Regions from separate parts of the Micromonospora sp. NPDC048835 genome, predicted to be linked through region 4. Evidence: riboswitches for the same ligand, from Rfam matches in the RefSeq annotation. Region 4 holds a riboswitch; each other region holds the start of a gene.

Region 1 (3,670 bases), on a different contig from region 4:
TCCGGATGTCCGCCTGCCCTCGCGGAAGTGTGGTCCGCCCCGCCCCGGCACGGTCGGCCAGGGGGCGGCCGGAGTCAACGTATGAAATCTAAATCACGCATACCTTGACGCATCTTACGGTGCGTGTGACGGTGGAGCACGAGCCAGCGCCCGCCGCCCGGCCGACGGAAAGCCGGTTTGAGCAGGTCAAATGCGTGGAGACGAGGTGCGGGATGAGTCAAACTGGAAGCTCCGGCGGTCAGCCGGGTTCGCAGCGGACCACCGACCGGGAGTCCGCGCCAGGCGAGCCGACGCGGGCGTACGCCGAGTTGGTCGCCGGCAACCGGCGCTTCGTCGACGGCGCCCCCCGCCACCCCAACCAGGATGCCGGTCACCGGGCAGCCGTGGCCGACGGGCAACACCCGTTCGCGGTGATCGTCGGCTGCTCCGACTCCCGGTTGGCCGCCGAGATCATCTTTGACCGTGGGCTTGGCGACCTGTTCGTGGTGCGCACCGCCGGGCACACCGCCGGCCCCGAGGTGCTCGGCAGCGTCGAGTACGCGGTGACCGTGCTCGGCACTCCGCTGGTGGTCGTGCTGGGCCACGACTCGTGCGGCGCGGTGCAGGCCGCCCGGGAGTCCGCGGCGACCGGTACCGCACCGAGTGGCCACCTGCGCGCGGTGGTCGACGCCGTGCTGCCCAGCCTGCGCCGGGCCGAGGCCCAGGGCGTGACCGACATCGACGGGATCGTCGACGTCCACATCGCACAGACCGTCGAGACGCTCATCGAGCAGTCCCCGGTGCTTGCCGACCAGGTGGCGCGAGGGCGGTGCGCAGTGGTGGGAATGTCCTACCGGCTGGCCGCCGGAGCGGTGCGACCGGTGGCCGCCGTGCCGGCCGGCTTCGCGAGCGTGGACGCCCCGGGCGGATCGCCGGAGTCGACCGACCCGGCCGCTGCTGCCGCCGTCTGACGCGTCGAGGGCCGCTCCGCATCGTGCGGAACGGCCCTCGGACGGGGTTCGTGCGGATCAGAGCAGCGACATGTGTACGTGGTCGGTGTGGTTCGACGGCCCGCTGTACGAACTCCAACCGGTGGCCGGGAACCAGATCTGTCGGTTCCAGATCACGTAGTAGATGCCGAGCCGGTCGGCGTTACGGATGAGGAACGCGGCGACGTTGTTGCCGTACGTCCGGGTGTCGTTGTTGTGCCACGGGGAGAATCCGCTCTTCTGGAGCGACCAGTCGCAGGCGCGGCCCTTCGGGTGCTCCCATGGCCCGCCGGGCCGGTAGCAGCCGACGAACCGCTTGAAGCCGGCGGCCCTGACCTCCTTGTACGCGTGCAACGTGCGCGGCGTGATGCAGCCGGAGGTGGTCGGGTCCTTCTCGCTGCACGACTGTGGCTTCCAGTCGCCGTCGGCGGTGCGACCCGGGCCGATCTTCGCGATCTTGGAGGTGGCGTCCACCAGACCGCCGGTGAAGCCCTTCCCGCCGACGAGGGCGAGCGCCTTGTCGGCCTCGCTCTTTCGCTTCGCCATCAGGGCGGTCTGCTTCTGCTGCTCGCGGACCTCGGTGTCGAGGGCCAGCTTGGCCTGCTCGGCGCGGGCCTTCACCTCGTTGACCTCGGAGAGCTTCTTCTCGTTGACCATGTTCATCTCGTCGAGCATCCCGGCGCGCCGGACGAACGAGTCGGGCGCTTCGCTCTCCAGCAGCATCGCGACCGCGCCGATCCGGCCGGTCCGGTACGCCTGAGCGGCGATCTGCCCGACCTGCGGGGCCAGCGCGTCCAGGTCGGCCCTGGCCCGGTTGACCTCGGCGGCCAACTCACCCTGCCGCTTCTTGGACTTGTCCAGCTTGGACTTGGCGGCGGAGTAGTCGCGGTTGGCCTGCTCGATGACGTCGTTGAGCAGCTTGGGCTCGCTGTCCTCCTCGTGCCCGGACGGCGTGGGGTTCGCCGGGGCGGCGTGCGCCGGGAACGGCCCGGCGAACACGGTGAGTGCGGCGATCACGGCCACCACGGGTGTCATCCAGCGGCGTAGGGGTGCCGTCACAATGTTCCCTTCCGTCGACCGCCGACCGGGTTAGCTGACGGGTTCGGGGCGGAAGTGGCCCCTACCGCTGGCGCGGATTCACCCCAGGTGCCTGGGTCCCCGGCTCGCCGGTTGGCGATTGGGCGGTGGCACCGCAGGCGCCGCTTCGCGCCTTCATCGGTAACCGGCAGCGAGGTTACCCGAGAGTCGACCGGGTGAGCTACGCCTGGATGCCGACCAAAAGCGTCATTTCGCCATAGCGTTGAGTGACCAGTGACGCGGTTCTCAGGGTGGATGCCCGATCTGGTCACGCTGAGGAGTGTCACCATGCCGTATCCGTGCTCCTGTTCGACTCCGGCCACCTGTCGGTGGCCTGGGATGGGGGTGCGGTCCGCAGTTGGTCCGGCTCCTCGGAGCCGGCCGTTCGCGGTGAGCTGAGTGCGGCAAGTGCCTCGGTGCGGTCCCGCTGGGGTCGCGAGGCGGCAGCGTCGGTGGACGGCGTGGCGTCGGTGGACGGCGTGGCGTCGGCGCGTCCGGCGGCGGTCACCACTGCGGCCAGCCCGGTGGTCAGCGGCACGGCGGCGATCAGACCGAGGGTGGCGACCGCGCTGCGGACGATCTCCTGTGCCAGGAACTCACTGGTGAGGATCTGCCCGATCGGCCGCGAGTCGGCGGTGAGCAGGAGCAGCAGGGGCAGCGACGCGCCCGCGTACGCCAGCACGATGGTGTTGACGGTGGAGGCGATGTGGGCTCGACCGACCCGGGTGGCCGCCCGGTAGAGCTGCAGTCGGGACAGCCCGGGATTCGCGTTCGCCAGCTCGGTGACGGTGGCGGCCTGGGTGACCGTCACGTCGTCGAGCACACCGAGCGACCCGATGATGATCCCGGCGAGCAGCAGACCGTGCAGGTCCACGTCGCCCTGGAACATCGACAGGGTGGTGGCGTCCTCGCTGCCGAAGCCGGTGAGGTGGGTCGCGGCCGTGGCGATGGTGGCGAGGACGCCGGTCAGCACCAGACTGCCCAGCGTGCCGAGCACCGCGACCGACGTCTGTGCGGAGACCCCGTGCGTCAGGTAGAGCACCACGAACATGATCAGGGCCGCGCCGACCACCGCCACCAGCAGTGGTGATCTGCCGGCGCCGATGCCCGGCAGCACGAAGGTGAGCAGGATGGCGAAGCTGGCGGCCAGCCCGGCGAGCGCGGCGAGACCTCGCCACCGACCGAACGCGACGATCGCGGCCGCGAAGACCACCGCCAGCCACACCATCGGGGTACCGCGTTGGTGCTCGGCGATGTTCCAGTTGCTCGTGGTGGGGTCGACCGGGTCGGCCAGCTCGACCAGGATGACCTCGTCGCCGACCTCGACCCGGGGTGCTCCCGGCCCGTCGGGCACCGGCGTCCGCACCTGTTGCCCGGCGGCCGGCCCGTCGTCCACCCGGACGTCGACCGTGCCGCACCGCCCCTCGCCGACCCGCGGGGTGCCCTCGGGCACCGACGGCGCCGGCGGGCACGGCTCGCTCACCACCCGGGTGACCGTGCCGGGGTAGCGCGGCACGTCCGCGTCACCACCGCTCCGCGGTGACTCACCGCGCGGCCAGAGCAGCGCCGCGGCGAGCACGGTGGCGACGAAGAGAGGCACCACGGTCACGACGAGGATCCGTCGC
Region 2 (3,670 bases), on a different contig from region 4:
AAGTAGTGCGTCCAGTCCCAGTACGGGCCCGGGTCCCAGTGCATTCCCCGCACTGTCGAGGGGATGGTGCCGGGCACGTTGTCGTGGCCGATGATGTGCTGACGGTCAAGTGGGATGCCCAGCCGCAGCGCCAGATGCCGGACCAGCTTCGCCGAGGTCCGGTACATCGCCTCGGTGTACCAGGTGCCCTGCGCCGCGAAGCCCTCGTGCTCCAACCCGATCGCCTTCGCGTTGACGTACCAGTTGCCGGCGTGCCAGCCGACGTCCTTCGTCTTGACGTGCTGGGCGATGTGCCCGTCGACCGAGCGCAGCGAGTAGTGCCAGCTCACGTAGGTGGGGTCCTGGACGAGTTGCAGGGTCGTCGCCCAACTCGCCTCGGTGTCGTGGATGACGATGTACTCGATCTTCTGCCGCGCGGGCCGGTCGGAGAGGTCGTGGTTGCCGTAGTCCTCGCCGAACGCCTCGTAGGGCGCCGGGATCCACTCACAGGAGATGGTGCGCGGGCACTCCACTCCGTCCGGGCGGGTGAGTCGGCGCAGGCCCAGGCGGTCCAACCAGGAACGCTCGGGCCGCACCGCGCGGGCCGCCAGGGTGATCCGCTGGCCGTCGTCGGTCACCCGGGACTCGCCCGCGCCGATGGTGGTGAACACCTCGTCGGCGAAGGCCGCCGCGGCGTCGGCGCTGTCCGCGCCGGAGTAGCGGGCCACCGCGCCGTACCAGGCCGCCGGGTCGGTGCCGGCACCGACCGGAGCGCCCAGATCCCTCTGGTACGCGCCGAGCAGCGCGGCCCCACCCCGGATGTTGAGGCCCGGGTCGGTGCGCAGTGCCTCGGGGGTGGCACCGGTGAGCGTGGCGGCGGCGTCCACGGTCTGCAACGCGGCGGCAGCCGGCGCGGAAGGCTCGACCGGCCGGGGGGCGGGCACCCGGGCGGCACGAGAGTCGTCGCCGCGGGGATCCTCGGCACCGGCGTCGTGGTGACCGCGCCCGGGTAGGGCGGCCACGTGCCGCGCATCGGTCAGGTGCATCGGGCCGTAGCCGCCGCTGGTGCTCGGTGTGCCGGCGTTGGTGTCCCAGCGCGACTCCAGGAAGGAGACGCCGAGCAGCACGACGGCGGGCACGCCGTACTCGGTCGCCGCGGCGGCGTACTGCTGCTGACGGGTGGTCGTGGGCGCGGCGGCGGCCGGGCCGACGGTGAGCGGAACCGTGGTCGCGGCGGCGACCACGGTGGCGGCGAGCAGCGCTCGCGCGCCGGTCGACAGGGTTGGATGGTGCATCGAACCCCCTAGATTCTCGCGGAGTGCGGTCAGGTCACCATCGCGCCGCCCGGGAGGTTGCGTCAATACCTTTCCATCTATCGAAGTATCTGGAAGAATTTTTTCACGTACCTTCAGTGACCTCCTCCAATCGGTACGGAGTGTCACGGCCGCGCGGGTTGCGGATCGGTAACAAGCGTCTCTACTCTGGTCATTCGTCGGCCCGACAGCAGCTCCGCTCAGCCCGGGCGGTAACGGACCGACACCGCCGAGTCGTTTCCGAGCGAACCGGGGACCCAGGTCCCTCGGGGTGAATCCGCAGCCACTGCGGTAGGGCGCCGACTTCCCGCCCGAACCCGTCAGCTAACCCGGTAGGCGGTCAGGAAGAAGGAGTACGGAACCCCGGTGGCACTCCATGCCCCGCGGCCGTCGTCCGAGCGGTCGGCAACAGCCGGCCCGGCGACGATCGTGCCGCGCCCACGCTGGTCCCGCTTCACCACCGCCCTCGCCGCGCTGGCCGGCGTCGCCGTCGTCCTGACCGGCAGCGCCACGGCAGCCCACGCCGACCCGTCGGTCGCCGAGATCGAGCGCCAGATCGACGCCGACTGGAACAAGCTCGAACCGATCATCGAACGGCACAACGCCACCCGCACCGACCTCGCCGCGAAACGCAAGCAGGCCGACGCGCTGGCCGCCCGGATCACCCCGCTGGAGCGTCAGGTCGACGCCGCGATGGACAAGGTCAGCGCCCTGGCCGTGCGCGCCTACAAGGGTGAGAACGTCTCGACCGTCAACGCGGTGCTGGGCAGCCGGTCGCCGAGCGAGGTGGTCGACCAGCTCGAAATGCTCGACCGCTTCGCGCACAACCAGCAGAAGGACGTACGCCAGGTGGCCGACCTGCGCGACAAGCTGGCCGCGCAGAAGGCCCCGCTGGACGAGATGGTGGCCCAACTGACCCGCACCGAAGCGCAGTTGGCGGCGAAGAAGAAGCAGATCAACGAAGAGATCGACCGCCTGCAGAAGCTGCGCCTCAAGGTGTACGGCAGCGGCGGCGGCGGTCCGCTGCGCCCGGCGCCCTGCCCGGGCAGCTACCCCGGCGGCGGCGCGGGCACCGCGGTCAAGTTCGCCTGCGCCCAGATCGGCAAGCCCTACGTCTGGGGTGCCGAGGGTCCGAACTCGTACGACTGCTCCGGGCTGATGCTCGCCGCCTGGGCCAAGGCCGGCGTGTCGCTGCCGCACAACGCCGCCGCGCAGAGCCGCGTCACGAAGAACGTCAGCAGGGGTGACCTGCGCCCCGGTGATCTGGTCTTCTACTACAGCGACATCCACCACGTCGGCATGTACGTCGGCGGCGGCTGGGTGGTGCACGCCTCGCAGGCAGGTCAACCGGTCAAGATGAAGAAGGTCGACGACGGCCCGATCCACAGCTACGGACGCCCCGGCTGACCCCGGGTGACCGAGGGCCCGCCGCGATCCGTCGCGGCGGGCCCTCGTCGTCCCTGGTTCTAGCGGGTCGGCCAGGTGCGCCAGTGTTGCCAGGCGCGGCTGGGCGTCGGCCCGCGCTGGCCCTGGTAGCGCGAGCCGTAGACCACCGAGCCGTACGGGTGCTCGGCCGGCGAGGAGAGCCGGAAGATGCAGAGCTGCCCGATCTTCATGCCCGGCCACAGGGTGATCGGCAGGTTGGCCACGTTCGAGAGTTCCAGCGTCACGTGACCGGAGAAGCCCGGGTCGATGAAACCGGCGGTGGAGTGCGTGAGCAGCCCGAGCCGGCCCAGGGAGCTCTTGCCCTCAAGTCGGCCGGCGAGCTGGTCACCGAGCGAGATGACCTCGAGCGTCGAGGCGAGCACGAACTCCCCCGGGTGCAGCACGAACGGCTCGCCGTCGGGGACCTCGACCGCCGAGGTCAGGTCGTCCTGCTGCATCGCGGGGTCGATGTGGGTGTAAAGGTGGTTGTTGAAGACCCGGAACAGCCGGTCGAGTCGGACGTCGATGCTGGAGGGTTGGACCAGAGTGGGCTCGAACGGCTCCAGGCCCAGCGTGCCGGCCTTGATCTCGGAGACCAGGTCGCGGTCGGAGAGCAGCATCGGACAACCATAGCCTTCCCGGAGACGGCTGGATTCGGTGCCGGTGACCAGCGCGTCGAGGTCGCTGCTCGTACATTTGTTCGATAGAATGCCCACATGGCTTCCTGGTCCGAATTCGCCGCCGACGAGCCCCGACTCGCCGACGGGATCCGCGTTCTCCTTCAGCAGTACGGGCCGGGCTTCGGCTATCTGGCCACGGTCCGTGCCGACGGCGGGCCCCGCGTCCATCCGGTCTCCCCGGTGATCACCGCCGAGGGGCTGTTCTGCTTCGTCATCGACTCGCCCAAGCGTCGTGACCTCGAACGTGACGGCCGCTACGCGCTGCACTCGTTC
Region 3 (3,670 bases), on a different contig from region 4:
GACTCGGCCGGGCTGACCATCGCCGACGTGGCGCTGCTGGACGAGCTGGACGCGCTGCTCGGCAAGCCCGCGCAGGCGGCCCGCCCGAAACGCGATCCGTTCCAGCTCGCCGGTGGGGTTCGCGAGCTGAGCACCCTCGGTGAACGGCAGCGGGCCGCGCGCGCGGCGGCCCGGGAGCGCCCGGAGGACTACCGGGAGTACGCGCACGTGGTGGTGGACGAGGCGCAGGACGTCTCGCCGATGCAGTGGCGGATGATCGGTCGGCGCGGCCGGCTGGCCTCCTGGACCGTGGTGGGCGACCCGGCACAGACCGCGTGGACCGGCGATCCGGAGGAGCTGACCCGGGCTCGCGACCAGGCGCTGGGCCGGCGTAAACGACACGACTTCACGCTCACCACGAACTACCGCAACTCGGCAGAGATCTTCGCGGTGGCGGCGGCGGAGATCCGTCGGCTCTACCCCGACCTGCCGCTGCCGACCGCCGTGCGCTCCACCGGAGTCGCTCCGGTCGAGCTGGTGGTGCCCGCGACGGGCGTGGAGAAGGCGACCGTGGAGGCCGCCGCCGGTCTGCTGGCCGAGGTGGAGGGCACGGTCGGGGTGATCACGCCGGTCCCCCGCCGCGACGAGGTCGCCGGTTGGCTCGGCGCGCTCGGCGCGTCGAGGTTGCAGGTGGTGACCAGCCTGGAGGCCAAGGGCATGGAGTACGACGGGGTCGTGCTTGTCGCCCCGAGCGAGATCCGGGCGGATCCGGGTGCCGGGGTACGCACCCTGTACGTGGCGCTCTCCCGGGCGACCCAGCGGCTCACCACCATCGACCCGACCGGCTGACGTGCGCGGACTGCCGTCGGTGGGAGGCGTGGCACGTACACTTGCACACATAGCGATGTGAGCATATATTTGACCGGGTCCCGATCGGCGGCGGAAGGTGATTCTCGTGGGCGCAGGTCATGACCACCACCACGGGTCCGTCGCCAATGCCGCACACCAGCACCGGGGGCGACTCTGGGCGGCGTTCGGTCTGCTCGCCACCCTGATGGTGGTCGAGGCGGTGGTGGCCCTGCACACCGGCTCGCTCGCCCTGCTCTCCGACGCCGGGCACATGTTCACCGACGTGCTCGGCATCGGGATGGCCCTCGCCGCGATCACGGCGACCCGGCGGGCCACCGGCGACCCGCAGCGCACCTTCGGGCTCTACCGACTCGAAGTGCTCGCCGCGCTGGCAAACGCCGTCCTGCTCTCCGGTGTCGCCATCTACGTGGTGATCGAGGCGATCCGCCGCTTCGGCGACCCACACGAGATCATCACCGGCCCGATGCTCGTGGTGGCCGTGCTCGGACTGCTCGCCAACATCGCCGCCTTCGGCCTGCTGCGCGCCGGGGCACGCGAGAGCATCAACCTTCAGGGCGCCTACCTGGAGGTGCTCGGCGACCTGCTCGGCTCGGTCGGCGTCATCGGCGCGGCACTGCTCATCATCGCCACCGACTGGTGGTGGGCCGACCCCCTGGTCGCCGTCGCCATCGGCGTGTTCATCCTGCCGCGCACCTGGCGGCTGGCCCGAGCGGCCATCCGCATCCTGGTGCAGGCCGCTCCGGAGCACCTACAGGTGACCGCCGTGCACGACCGGCTGGCCGCCGTCCCCGGTGTGGTCGAGGTGCACGACCTGCACGTCTGGACGCTCACCTCCGGGATGGACGTGGCCTCGGCACACCTGACCATGGAGCCCGGCGCGGAGGTCGGCGCGGTGCTCACCGCGGCGCGTACCGCCCTGCACGACGACTTCCGCATCGAGCACGCGACGTTGCAGATCGAGCCCGGCGCCGCGTCCGGAGCGTGTGGCTCCATCGAATGGTGAGGCGACGTTCACGACGGTGCCCTGATTTTCCGTCGTGACGCACGCACCGTCCGTCACATCGGCTGCAGCGGCCCCATCCGCCCCGGTAGGCTCGGTCCCGGCCTCCACCAGGCGGCGCCCTCCCGGCGCCGGTGGTGGTCGCCGCCTAATCGCCCTCCTGGGCGAACCGGGGAACCATGTTCCTGGGGTGCATCCGCGTCAGCGGTAGGGATCTTCCGTCCCGAACCCGTCAGCTAACCCGGTCGGCGGCTGACGGAAGGACATGCGCAGTGGCACCAGCACGACCACCCGCCGCCCGACTGGCGGCCCTGATTGTCGCGATGTTCGCCCTCGGCGTCGCGCTCCCGGCCGGCACCGCTTCGGCCGCTCCCCCGACCGGCCTGCGGGCCGCCGCACCCGACTCCGACGAGGAGGGCGGCACCCCGGCGTTGCGCGCCCAACTGGAGGCGGCCAGCAAGGGCTACCTGGACGCCAAGCGCGCCCTGGACACCTCGGTACGACGACAGCAGCAACTCGCCACCCAGTTGAAGACCATCGAGGTCGAGATCGACCAGCGCACCGGCAAGGTCGGCGAGATCGCCGAGGTGGCGTACCGCACCGGCCGGCTCGGCGCGATGTCGGCGCTGCTCAACAGCAACACTCCGGAAGGCTTCATGGACCGGGCGGCCGCACTGGACGCGGTAGCCGCCAACGAGGACCGGGTGCTGCGCGACCTGTTGGACAGCAAGGACAAGGGCAACCGCACCCGGGTCGCGCTGACCGGCGAGATCAACGAACAGCGCAAGCAGGTCGCGGTGATGGCCAAGCGCAAGGACCAGGCCGAACGGGCCCTGACCGTGGCCACCACACCCAAGCCGCAGACCGCCTCCGGCAGCGACTCCAACCGCGGCACCTCCACCGCGAACGCGAAGCCCGCGCCCCGCAACTCCGACGGCTCCTGGCCCTCCGAGTCGTGCAGTGTCAACGACCCCACGCCGGCCAGCGGTTGCATCACCCCGCGCACCCTGCACGCGCTCAACCAGGCCAAGGCCGCAGACTTCACCCGGTACGTCTCGTGCCACCGCCCCAGCGGCTCCGGTGAACACCCGAAGGGCCGGGCCTGCGACTTCGCGGCACAGAAGAGCGGCTTCGGTGGAGTTGCCACCGGCGGCGACAAGACGTACGGCAACAACCTGGCCGCGTACTTCATCCGCAACGCGGACCGGCTCGCCGTGCTCTACGTGATCTGGTACAAGCAGATCTGGCTGCCCAGCAGCGGATGGAAGTCGTACAGCGGGGCGCACGGCACCCCGTCCACCGACCACACCAACCACGTACACCTGTCGGTCTACTGAGCCACCCGTGGTGCTGCCTGTGCGTCGTCGTGGTGACGCACAGGCAGCACCGTGTTCGGCCCGGGCTACGTCGCCGGGCGTACCCCCGGTGTCGTTTCTCGTCGGACGACCCGGCTGGGGTCGGCGGGCAGCATCGCGGTATGCCTCGGATCCGACCCGCCACCCGCAAGGCGCTGCTCACCCTGCACCTCGTCACCTCGCTCGGCTGGCTGGGCGCCGACCTGGTGCTGCTCACCCTCGGCATCGCCGTGCAGCGGGGCGCCGACCCGGCCGTGGTCTATCCGGTCACGGCAGTGGTCGGCACGGTGCTGTTCGCGCCGCTGAGCGTCCTGGTCTGGCTGATCGGAGTCGCCAGCTCGCTGCTCACCCCGTGGGGCCTGCTGCGCCACCGCTGGGTGCTGGTCAAGCTCGTGCTCACCACCGTGATGGTCGGACTGGTGCTGTTCCTGCTCACTCCGAACCTGCGCCACGCCGGAGCGGTCGG
Region 4 (3,670 bases):
CGCCAGCACCGCCGCCGGGTCCTCCACGTGCGCGTTGTGCCCGAGACCGGGCAGCGTGGCGACGGGTACGCCGTACTCCTTGAGCTGTTCGTCGGTGACCATCGGGTCGTTCTCCCCGCGCGCCAGCACCACCGGCACGTCGGTCGCCGCGAGCAGCGCGGCCAGGTCGGGCTCGCCGACGGCGAAGGCGCTCGGGTCCATGGCGAGGCACCACCGGCCGTCGATCTGACGCAGCCCCGCGTCCACCACCGGGTGGTCCGGTGGGACCAGGCCGACGAGCCCGGAGACGCGCAGGTAGCGGCGTGCCGCCTCGGCGCGGGTCGCGAACCAACTGACCGGGCGGGCGGCGAGGTCGGCGGCGCGGGTCAACTCGTCGGGTGACCACTGTGCCTTGATGCCGAGGCCGACGGCCGCGTCGACAGGCATCCCGGCGTCGCGGGCGGCGAGAGCCAGGCCGACCACCCCACCCAGCGAGTGCCCCAGCACGACGAACCGGTCGTCGGGGGCGAGGGCCTGCCCGATCCGCTCAGCGAGACCAGCGAAGGAGTACGAGGGCAGTGGCGGCGCCCAGCCGTGGCCGGCGAGGTCCGGTGCCAGCCACCGCCCGGGCCAGTGCTGCTCGAGGTACGGCGCCCAGGGCAACCACACGTCCCCGGTCGCCCCCATGCCGTGCAGCAGCAGCAGAACCGGCCTTCTACCACCCGATTTCTCCACCACGGCCGCAGTCTGCCACGGTTCACGGCCAGGTACGAGAGCCGCCGACGACGGACCGCGCAGACAGACGCCGCGGGCGCCGGCCCCTTGTGGGAGACGGCGCCCGCGGCGGTAAGGGTGCCCGGGTCAGGCGGAGTAGCCCCGGCTGGTGATCCAGTTGGCCAGGTCGATCGTGGTGATCCAGTACGACGGGTCGGTCGGGTTCGCCGAGTCGGCGATCCGCACGGTGCGGCCGTTGTCCTTGTAGCCGACGACGGCGATGTAGTGCCCGCCGCCGTAGGAGTGCCAGCCGCCGTCGGTGTCGGCGGCGTCTCCGACGACGTTCGCCACCACGCCACGGCCGTCGGTGATGGCCTTCACCACGTCTGCCTGGAGCCGGTCCATCTGCGCCGGGCTGGGCGCGCCGGGGAACATCCGGGTGCGGTACGGGGAGCCCTTCACCTCGGCGTTGAGCACGCGGGTGGTGTCCTCGGCCGAGTTGGTGCCCATCTCGGTGGTGCCCAGCTCGGCGCCGAGCTCCTCCTGGGTGCGGTCGATGCCGGCGGCGCTGAGCGCGTTCCGGGTGGCCGCCGGGCCGCAGTTGTAGTAGGTGTTCTGCGCCTCGTAGTCGTAGTCGAGCACCTTCGTCGCGGGGGGCTTCGGCGGCGTCGGCTTACGGGTGAGGTCCGGGTTGCTCTTGGCCTTGGCGGCCGGCGACGCGGCATCTGTGGTCGGGGCGGCCGTGGTCGGCGCGGCGCTAGCCGAGGGGGACGCGTCCCGAACCTCGCCGCTGGAGGCGGCGACGTCGCTGCGCATCTCGGCGACCGTGGTCGCGGTGCGCTGGCTGGCCGGGGCGTGGTCGGCGGTGGTGAGCAGGGCGCCGGTGGTGGTGGCGATCGCGAGGGCCGCGGCGGAGGCGGCAACGATCTGGTACGGGCGCTCGCTGGCGAGACGGCGGAGTTGACGCTGCAGGGTGTGCTTCACGGGGTCCTCCACGGATCAGGGGGAGAGCGGCGCACCGGGGCCGGACCGGTATCCGGGCAGGCGCCAGCACGCGGACCGTGGTCCGCGGATGGTGAACCGCTCAGGGGAACGCCCGGCGCGGCCGGGCGGGAAAGGCGATGACCCGGGGGTCAGCTCACCGTCACGTGACGAATGAGCGGGTGCACCGCCGCGCCGTGGAGGCGAGGGAACAACCGAGGGGTGGAAAGGTGCTGCACGAGGAGTGACTCCTTCCGACACCGCCTACCGGGTTAGCTGACGGATTCGGGCGGGAAGATCGCCCTACCGCGGGCCGTGGCTCGCGGATTCACCCCGGACTTACTGATGGGTCCCCGGTTCGTAGATCACGATTAAGCGGGTCGATGCGGCGTCGCTTCCTGCGATCGATTACCGCATCGGACGTGACGACACTACTGGCCGCTCCGCACCCTGCCAAGCCAGGTTCACCTGTGTAAACCCCAATTGGCGGAACAATTTCTGCGCGTATTGCCGATGACGTGACTCGATGGGACAACCGGTTACGGCGGCACCGATGGGCGACAACCGGACAGGGCGCAAACAACCGCACCGCATTCACCGGAACAATCCCACCAACCGCGCCGGACGTCCGATTCACCACACCCGTGACCGGCCTCACATCACGGATCGGGCTCAACCCACCCGGGCCGGCCGCCACCGTGCCACGAGGGCGGGACGCAACGCCCGGGCCACCGACCGCGGCGCGGGCGCCGGGGTCGGGTGCAGCCTGGCCTTCGCCGCGTACGCCTCCTCGGCGAGAACACGAGCGGACTCGGCGGCCAACTCCGCGTCCCGCCAGGCGGCCCGTTCCCGGCCGGCGGCAGCCTGGTAGTCGACCAGCCGCGCGTCCCGGACCACCCTGCTGATCAGCGCCTCCTGCTCGACCGGGTGTCGCCGGGAATCCCAGCCGTTCCGGTGGCCGAACACGTCGCCGAGCTGCGCCATGGTGAGGTCGCCCCGCCAGTAGGCAGCCATCGCCGCCCGGTGCAGATAGCGCTCCCGGGCGGCGTACTCGGCGGGGGTGTGCGGCGTCTGCGGGGTGGGCAGCATCGCGGCGCCGGCGAAGCGACGCGCGGCGGTGTCCGCCTCGTCGTACCCGGTCCAGGCCCGCTCCAACTCCTCCTGAGCGGTCAGCCAGGCGGCCCGTCGCCGCCTGGCGGTGGTGGCCGCGCCGGCCGCGGCAACGGCCACCTCCTCGGCGTAGCGGCGCCGGTCGACCGCCTCGGCGGCGGCCACCTCCCGCGCGGTGGGCGCGGCCGGGAGCGGATCGTCAGCGGGCCGGTCCCGTTCGGGGCGGGCGGCAAGCACGGTGAGCAGGCCCAGGGTCAGCAGGAACAGCGTCGACCAGATGGCGGCGGCCTGCGGCACCTCGGTCACGAACTGGTAGAAGACAGCGGTCTCCATGGTCGGCACCTCGGGGAGAGAGCAGTGCGATGGGGGCCCGCGCCGACCGGCGGGCCACGGCGGGGCCACGGGTCAGCGGGGTAGGAGGCTTGTGGGTCGACAGGGCGCGGCGACGGGACGGTCGTCCCGGTGGCTCAGCGCCCGGGCGGGGCTCGGGGAGCCCGACCGCTCGCCCGGTCGAGCAGGGGCAGCGGCTCGGACCCGGCCGCGCGCACCGGCAGCACCCCGGCCACCACGGTGCCCTCGTCGCCGGGGAGCGCCACCGGCGTGCCGACCGACCATGCCGGCACCGACTCCTCGGTGGCCTCCGGAGGTATCGCCGAGGCCGACCGCGCCACCCCCGGCGCCTCGGCGTGGCGGCAGGAGGCCTCCAGCGGCCCGGCAACGACGGCGGCCGGCACCGCGCCGAACGTCGACAGCGGGCTGGGCATCGACCCGGCGGCCGTGGCCGGGCCCGCGCCGAGCGCCAGGGCCGCGACGACGGCGAGGCTGGTCAGCACCCGCGTCGCCCAGCGCGCCACCCACCACAGCGGACAGGGTGAACGCAACCGGA

What was found. A riboswitch is a leader RNA that binds a small molecule or an ion and turns the genes downstream of it on or off. The one in region 4 is predicted to bind cyclic di-AMP.
Region 1: it holds a riboswitch for cyclic di-AMP, as region 4 does, so the genes downstream of both, AB0C15_RS25495 (hypothetical protein) here and AB0C15_RS07615 (C39 family peptidase) in region 4, are expected to answer to the same signal.
Region 2: it holds a riboswitch for cyclic di-AMP, as region 4 does, so the genes downstream of both, AB0C15_RS03540 (NlpC/P60 family protein) here and AB0C15_RS07615 (C39 family peptidase) in region 4, are expected to answer to the same signal.
Region 3: it holds a riboswitch for cyclic di-AMP, as region 4 does, so the genes downstream of both, AB0C15_RS19400 (hypothetical protein) here and AB0C15_RS07615 (C39 family peptidase) in region 4, are expected to answer to the same signal.

What each region holds. Positions count from the first base shown of each region.
Region 1 is NZ_JBEZGM010000025.1:64,083-67,752, forward strand. Features, by position in the region: gene AB0C15_RS25490 (carbonic anhydrase) at 213-950, shown strand; gene AB0C15_RS25495 (hypothetical protein) at 1,008-2,027, opposite strand; cyclic di-AMP (ydaO/yuaA leader) riboswitch at 2,032-2,162, opposite strand; gene AB0C15_RS25500 (YibE/F family protein) at 2,329-3,670, opposite strand, start outside.
Region 2 is NZ_JBEZGM010000002.1:225,780-229,449, reverse strand. Features, by position in the region: gene AB0C15_RS03545 (peptidoglycan recognition family protein) at 1-1,274, opposite strand, end outside; cyclic di-AMP (ydaO/yuaA leader) riboswitch at 1,510-1,645, shown strand; gene AB0C15_RS03540 (NlpC/P60 family protein) at 1,659-2,699, shown strand; gene dcd (dCTP deaminase) at 2,759-3,337, opposite strand; gene AB0C15_RS03530 (pyridoxamine 5'-phosphate oxidase family protein) at 3,434-3,670, shown strand, end outside.
Region 3 is NZ_JBEZGM010000015.1:62,513-66,182, reverse strand. Features, by position in the region: gene AB0C15_RS19410 (AAA family ATPase) at 1-828, shown strand, start outside; gene AB0C15_RS19405 (cation diffusion facilitator family transporter) at 935-1,852, shown strand; cyclic di-AMP (ydaO/yuaA leader) riboswitch at 1,985-2,116, shown strand; gene AB0C15_RS19400 (hypothetical protein) at 2,173-3,186, shown strand; gene AB0C15_RS19395 (DUF2269 domain-containing protein) at 3,327-3,670, shown strand, end outside.
Region 4 is NZ_JBEZGM010000004.1:240,447-244,116, forward strand. Features, by position in the region: gene AB0C15_RS07610 (alpha/beta hydrolase) at 1-717, opposite strand, end outside; gene AB0C15_RS07615 (C39 family peptidase) at 841-1,689, opposite strand; cyclic di-AMP (ydaO/yuaA leader) riboswitch at 1,921-2,062, opposite strand; gene AB0C15_RS07620 (hypothetical protein) at 2,347-3,117, opposite strand; gene AB0C15_RS07625 (hypothetical protein) at 3,252-3,638, opposite strand.